2 regions of the Gottfriedia sp. NPDC057948 genome follow, and region 2 is predicted to be linked to the other one. Evidence: a T-box and tRNA genes for the amino acid it is inferred to sense, from the RefSeq annotation. Region 2 holds a T-box; the other holds one or more tRNA genes.
The links. The T-box of region 2 lies ahead of serS (serine--tRNA ligase). A T-box ahead of a tRNA ligase gene usually reads a tRNA of that ligase, here a tRNA-Ser.

Region 1 (3,380 bases), on a different contig from region 2:
GCGAATACTCAACCTTTCTTTCGTCCATAAAAAAACAACCAGAGCTGTAAATAATGGCGTCAAAGAGTTTAGAATTGACGACATTGAGGCTGGCAAATATAATGCTGATGTAGCAATTAATGTAAATGGAATTGCTCCATTTAATCCCCCTATTATTAAATATTGTCTCCATCTCTCTTTAAAGTGTAAAGACTTTTTAGTAATAACCAAATATAGCACCAGAGCAAACGCAGCAATTGTAACTCTTCCCTCTATTGTTAAAATCGGTCCAAAAACAGGTGAAGCAATCCGAATAAATAAAAATGAAGCTCCCCATAATGCAGCTAGACTCAATAAAGCTATTCCATCTTTTAACTTCATTTATTCAGCCCCTTTCTGAATGTAGTTGGAGTGTAATTAAAATGATGACGAAACATGCTTGAAAAATGTGCAGAACCTTTAAAACCAAGATTATGAGCTATTTCAGTTATGGTTTTCTCAGTATCTCGTAATAATCTCAAAGCTTCAATCATTCTTAACCTAGTTGCGTATTCTAACGGAGATAAACCTGTGGATTTTTTAAATAATCTTTGCAAATGAAATTTACTTACTCCAACTTCAATTGCTAACCGATCCAGTGTTAAACTATTTCGATATTCTTTTTCAATAAAATGTTTGGCAGATAAAATAATATCCTCCTCATTTGAGTGAAGTAAATCAGGACGACATCTTTTACATGGACGGTACCCATCTTTAATTGCCAAAGAAAATGACGGATAATATGACACATTTTCTTTTAATGGGGTTCTTGACTTACAAGAAGGTTTACAACAGATTCCAGTGGACTTAACTGCATAAATAAACACTCCATCGTAGTTTTCATCGCATGATTCAACTGCATCCCACATGACCTGATTATTTAATCCGTTCATTTAATCACCTCATCTTTAGCTATTCACATTTTAACACTAAGATCATGCGCTTGCTTTCAATTTCTTGCTTTCTAATTTCTTTGGTCTTGTAATATTTATTATTTGAAGAACACTTTAAAAAAATGGATTTAAACCACATTTTAACTAAAGGGTGAGGATAAAATGATGTTGGAATTTAAAATGAGTGAAAAAGACTTTAAGTTTTGATAATGAAGAATATTGATCCGAATGAAGATTAATGGAAAAGGAGAAGGGCGAGATTGTGGAGAACTAAGACTGAGATGTGCTGTTTCCATTACTTTATTTGTAAATAGACAGAAGCCATATTGAATCTATGAGAGTTAACTCTCTGTAAATCCTAAAACGTACAAAGAATACTCTAATATAATGAAGAAAAGACGTATTCAATTAAAGCCCTTTCACTAAAATCATAAAAAAGACAAATAAAAAACTCAGTTACCTGTGTTATCACAAATAACTGAGCTTTAGTTATGACCCGTACGGGACTCGAACCCGTGTTACCGCCGTGAAAGGGCGGTGTCTTAACCGCTTGACCAACGGGCCAAAAAAAAATATGGCAGAGAAGAAGGGATTCGAACCCTCGCACCGGTTACCCGATCTACACCCTTAGCAGGGGCGCCCCTTGAGCCACTTGGGTACTTCTCTATCATATGGCTCCGCAGGTAGGATTCGAACCTACGACCACTCGGTTAACAGCCGAGTGCTCTACCACTGAGCTACTGCGGAAAAATTAATTTTAAATTTAATGGTGGGCCTAAATGGACTCGAACCATCGACCTCACGCTTATCAGGCGTGCGCTCTAACCAGCTGAGCTATAGGCCCATTAAATTTTATAAAAAAGCGGGTGATGGGAATCGAACCCACGACCGAAGCTTGGAAGGCTTCTATTTTACCATTAAACTACACCCGCATAATATGGGGCGACCGATGGGAATCGAACCCACGAGTGTCGGAACCACAATCCGATGCGTTAACCACTTCGCCACGACCGCCATAAAGAGTGCCGACTAGAGGACTTGAACCCCCAACCTACTGATTACAAGTCAGTTGCTCTACCAATTGAGCTAAGTCGGCATATTATTAACTTAACTAAATCAATTAGTTTTATTACTTATATAATTTGCTCTACTATAATAATCATTTTTAATTTAAGATGGTGGCTCGGGACGGAATCGAACCGCCGACACGAGGATTTTCAGTCCTCTGCTCTACCGACTGAGCTACCGAGCCATCTTAAATGGCGGTCCCGACCGGGATCGAACCGGCGATCTCCTGCGTGACAGGCAGGCATGTTAACCGCTACACCACGGGACCATTTTGGTTGCGGGGACAGGATTTGAACCTGCGACCTTCGGGTTATGAGCCCGACGAGCTACCAGACTGCTCCACCCCGCGATAATGAGGATACTATTTAATATAGTTCCATGAAAGTTATATGAAATTTAATAAAAATGGAGGAGTAAGAGGGATTCGAACCCCCGCGGGCTGTTACACCCCTGTCGGTTTTCAAGACCGATCCCTTCAGCCAGACTTGGGTATTACTCCATTATAAGTGGTGGACCTTGTAGGACTCGAACCTACGACCGGACGGTTATGAGCCGTCTGCTCTAACCAGCTGAGCTAAAGGTCCTTAAATAAGTAGCGGCGGAGGGAGTCGAACCCACGACCTCACGGGTATGAACCGTACGCTCTAGCCAGCTGAGCTACACCGCCATAATAAGTTAATTTAAGTTTCTTTAAGTGGAGCCTAGCGGGATCGAACCGCTGACCTCCTGCGTGCAAGGCAGGCGCTCTCCCAGCTGAGCTAAGGCCCCATGTTTTAAATGGTCGGGAAGACAGGATTTGAACCTGCGACCCCCTGGTCCCAAACCAGGTGCTCTACCAAGCTGAGCCACTTCCCGTTCAGAATAACAGGTGAAATAATATGGCGCGCCCGAAAGGACTCGAACCCATAACCTTTTGATCCGTAGTCAAACGCTCTATCCAATTGAGCTACGGGCGCATATTATAAATGGTACCGAGGGCCGGACTCGAACCGGCACGGGGTCAACCCCCGCAGGATTTTAAGTCCTGTGTGTCTGCCATTCCACCACCCCGGCAGCATATGTGGAGCGGAAGACGGGGCTCGAACCCGCGACCCCAACCTTGGCAAGGTTGTATTCTACCACTGAACTACTTCCGCGTATACTGCTTTAACTTATAAATTTAAATGGTGCGGGTGAAGGGACTCGAACCCCCACACCGAAGTACTAGATCCTAAGTCTAGCGCGTCTGCCAATTCCGCCACACCCGCAATATTCTCTTTTGAGAAAATGGTGAGCCATGAAGGATTCGAACCTTCGACCCTCTGATTAAAAGTCAGATGCTCTACCTACTGAGCTAATGGCTCAAAAGAGTGCCGACTAGAGGACTTGAACCCCCAACCTACTGATTACAAGTCAGTTGCT
Region 2 (3,380 bases):
AGAAGGACGTACTGGTGGAGCTGTTACCTTGGCGGTTGGTATGACCTACATATTTACATCTATCCCATGGTTTAGTCACTTAGCATCATATTTCTTCCAGTTTGTTGTTATGTTCGAAGCCGTATTTATTTTAACAGCAATTGACGCTGGAACTCGAGTAGCACGATATTTAATTCAAGATTTCTTTGGTGAATATTATAAACCATTGAAGAAAACAGATTGGATACCAGGATCAATTTTTGCTAGTGCACTAGCATGCTTTATGTGGGGGTATCTCTTATTTTCAGGGGATATTGGATCAATCTGGGCACTATTTGGAGTATCTAATCAATTAATGGCTTCTATTGGATTAATCATAGGAGCAACAGTGCTATTAAAGATAGCTGATAAACGTTGGTATATGCTTACTTGTTTGATTCCTCTTGCCTACCTATTTATCACTGTAAATTATGCAGGATACTGGATGATCAAAAATGTCTATCTAAACCATAATGCAGCCGGTTATAGTATGTTAAACGGCGTCTTATCTATCATTATGTTAGTTTTAGGTGTCGTTATTTTAATATCAGCTATTAAAAAATGGATGGAATTGTGGAACACACCTAATTACAAAATTAATGTTAAAACGATCTAAACAAAAAGCAGATGGACCTGAGAATCACTTCTCAAATACCATCTGCTTTTTATTTATTTAATTACTTCTTTTCCACCCATATACGGACGAAGAACTTCAGGAATAATAACTGAGCCATCTGCTTGTTGGTAGTTTTCTAAAATTGCAGAAACCGTACGTCCAATTGCAAGACCAGAGCCGTTTAATGTATGAACGAATTCTGGTTTTCCTTTTGGATCACGTCTAAAGCGTATATTCGCTCTTCTTGCTTGGAATGCCTCAAAGTTACTACAAGAAGAAATTTCTTTGTATGCATCATAGCTTGGTAACCAAACTTCAATGTCATACGTTTTTGCAGAAGAAAATCCAATATCTCCAGCACATAATGTAATGACACGGTATGGTAATCCTAATAATTGAAGAACTTTTTCTGCTTGACCTGTTAATTTTTCTAACTCAATATATGAATCTTCAGGTTTTACAAAGCGCACTAGTTCAACTTTATTAAATTGATGCTGGCGAATTAGTCCACGTGTATCACGACCGGCAGAACCTGCCTCAGAACGGAAACACGCGCTATATGCCGTATATGCAATCGGTAATTGTGCAGCATCAAGAATTTCGTCACGGTGATAGTTTGTTACAGGTACTTCTGCAGTAGGTACTAAGAAAAAGTCTTCTTTCTCAATACGGAATGCGTCTTCTTCAAATTTTGGTAATTGACCTGTACCAATCATGCTAGCACGATTTACAAGGTTCGGAGGTAATACTTCAGTGTATCCATGCTCCTCTGTATGAAGATCTAACATAAAGCTGATTAAAGCACGTTCAAGTCTAGCCCCTAAGCCTTTATAGAAAGTAAAACGGCTACCAGTAACTTTTGCTCCACGTTCGAAGTCTAAAATGTCTAAATCAACACCTAAGTCCCAATGTGCCTTTGGTTCAAAATCAAATGTACGAACTTCACCTATTCTACGAATTTCAACATTATCGTCTTCTGTTAATCCAACTGGTACTGAATCACTAACTAAGTTTGGAATTGTAAATAAAATAGCATCTAGTTGTTCTTCTAAAGTTCTAATCTCTTCATCTAGAGCTTTAATTTTATCCCCAACTTCTCTCATCTCAACAATTAGTGCTTCTGCATCTTTTTTCTCACGCTTTAATACACTGATTTCTTGGCTAACTTCATTACGTCGGCTTTTTAAGCCTTCCACCTGAACAAGTAGTTCTCTACGGTTTAAATCTAAGTCTTCAAATTTTTCGATATAGCTTATATCGCCACCACGTAATTGAAGCTTTGCTTTAACATCTTCAAAATTACTACGTAATAATTTAATGTCTAACATTTTAAATTCCTCCTATTCTTTTATTGTCTAAAGGATAAAAATAAATACAAAAAAGCCCTCATCCCATAAAAGGGACGAGAGCTACCCGCGTTGCCACCCTAATTGAAGAATTAATAAATAATCCTTCCACCTTAGTATAGTTAACGGACTATAGTACCGGGGTCACTTACTAGCTGTACAGCATTCCGTAACCCACTCAAGAATGGATTCACAAGTCTTCATTATCGGTTTGCACCAACCACCGACTCTCTATAAATTTAGAACCTGCTACTATTTTCTTTCATCGCTTTAAACAATTTAAATTATATAATAATTTACTATAAGCTTTTACTTTTTTCAATAGTTACATACTTAAATTTGCACTTTTTTCCTTAACCATCTCTACAAAGTAATTCATAAAACGGTAATCATTCGTTAATTCCGGATGGAAAGATGCTGCTAACATGTGATTTTGTCTAACTGCTACAATATTACCATCATGTTCCGCTATAACCTCTGCATCGCCTGATACTGAACGAATAAATGGTGCTCTGATAAATACAGCTGGGTAGTCTTCACATACACCTTTAATTGGGATGTTTACTTCAAAACTATCCACTTGTCTACCATAAGCATTACGTTCAGCAACCATATCCATAACTCCTAGATGCACCGTGTCATCATTTGCAATCACTTTTGAAAGTAAGATCATGCCTGCACATGTACCGAATGCTGGTAAACCATTTTCGATTTTCTCTTTTAACGGTTCTAATAACCCAACGTGATCAAGCAACTTACGCATTGCAGTGCTCTCTCCACCAGGTAATACAATACCATCAAGTCCATCTAAATGTTCTACACGTTTCACGATAACAGCTTCAGCACCACATGCTTTAATTGCATTTATATGTTCTTGAACTGCACCTTGTAATGCTAATACACCTATTTTCATAAAATCACCAACTTAAATGCTACGATCTTGCATACGATCTGCTGCAGCAAGTTGTCTCATATCGATACCTTTCATAGCAGGACCTAAGTTTTTAGAAAGGTTAGCGATTAATTCATAATCTTGATAGTGAGTAGTAGCTTGTACAATCGCACGAGCAAATTTCTCAGGGTTTTCTGATTTGAAGATACCAGATCCTACGAATACACCGTCAGCCCCTAATTCCATCATTAAAGCTGCGTCTGCAGGTGTTGCTACGCCGCCAGCAGCGAAGTTAACAACTGGTAAACGACCAAGCTCTTTAATTTGAAGTAATAATTCGAATGGAGCGCCAAGGTTTTTAGCTTCAACCATTAATTCATCACGAGATAATCCAACTACTTTGCGGATTTCTCCGTTAATTTGGCGTAAGTGACGTACTGCTTCTACAATGTTTCCAGTACCTGGCTCACCTTTTGTACGTAGCATAGATGCGCCTTCACCAATACGA

Region 1: it encodes a tRNA-Ser, which carries the amino acid that the T-box ahead of serS (serine--tRNA ligase) is inferred to sense. The anticodon was not compared.

Annotation. Positions count from the first base shown of each region.
Region 1 is NZ_JBHVPN010000005.1:220,632-224,011, forward strand. Features, by position in the region: gene ACFVRR_RS11430 (DMT family transporter) at 1-360, opposite strand, end outside; gene ACFVRR_RS11435 (bifunctional transcriptional activator/DNA repair enzyme AdaA) at 357-911, opposite strand; tRNA gene ACFVRR_RS11440 (tRNA-Glu) at 1,404-1,475, opposite strand; tRNA gene ACFVRR_RS11445 (tRNA-Ser) at 1,487-1,577, opposite strand; tRNA gene ACFVRR_RS11450 (tRNA-Asn) at 1,584-1,658, opposite strand; tRNA gene ACFVRR_RS11455 (tRNA-Ile) at 1,679-1,755, opposite strand; tRNA gene ACFVRR_RS11460 (tRNA-Gly) at 1,773-1,843, opposite strand; tRNA gene ACFVRR_RS11465 (tRNA-His) at 1,850-1,925, opposite strand; tRNA gene ACFVRR_RS11470 (tRNA-Thr) at 1,935-2,007, opposite strand; tRNA gene ACFVRR_RS11475 (tRNA-Phe) at 2,088-2,163, opposite strand; tRNA gene ACFVRR_RS11480 (tRNA-Asp) at 2,172-2,247, opposite strand; tRNA gene ACFVRR_RS11485 (tRNA-Met) at 2,252-2,328, opposite strand; tRNA gene ACFVRR_RS11490 (tRNA-Ser) at 2,386-2,478, opposite strand; tRNA gene ACFVRR_RS11495 (tRNA-Ile) at 2,487-2,563, opposite strand; tRNA gene ACFVRR_RS11500 (tRNA-Met) at 2,573-2,646, opposite strand; tRNA gene ACFVRR_RS11505 (tRNA-Ala) at 2,675-2,747, opposite strand; tRNA gene ACFVRR_RS11510 (tRNA-Pro) at 2,758-2,834, opposite strand; tRNA gene ACFVRR_RS11515 (tRNA-Arg) at 2,859-2,935, opposite strand; tRNA gene ACFVRR_RS11520 (tRNA-Leu) at 2,946-3,032, opposite strand; tRNA gene ACFVRR_RS11525 (tRNA-Gly) at 3,041-3,115, opposite strand; tRNA gene ACFVRR_RS11530 (tRNA-Leu) at 3,144-3,226, opposite strand; tRNA gene ACFVRR_RS11535 (tRNA-Lys) at 3,247-3,322, opposite strand; tRNA gene ACFVRR_RS11540 (tRNA-Thr) at 3,330-3,380, opposite strand, start outside.
Region 2 is NZ_JBHVPN010000033.1:10,882-14,261, forward strand. Features, by position in the region: gene cstA (carbon starvation protein CstA) at 1-634, shown strand, start outside; gene serS (serine--tRNA ligase) at 688-1,962, opposite strand; T-box leader at 2,030-2,255, opposite strand; gene pdxT (pyridoxal 5'-phosphate synthase glutaminase subunit PdxT) at 2,306-2,893, opposite strand; gene pdxS (pyridoxal 5'-phosphate synthase lyase subunit PdxS) at 2,906-3,380, opposite strand, start outside.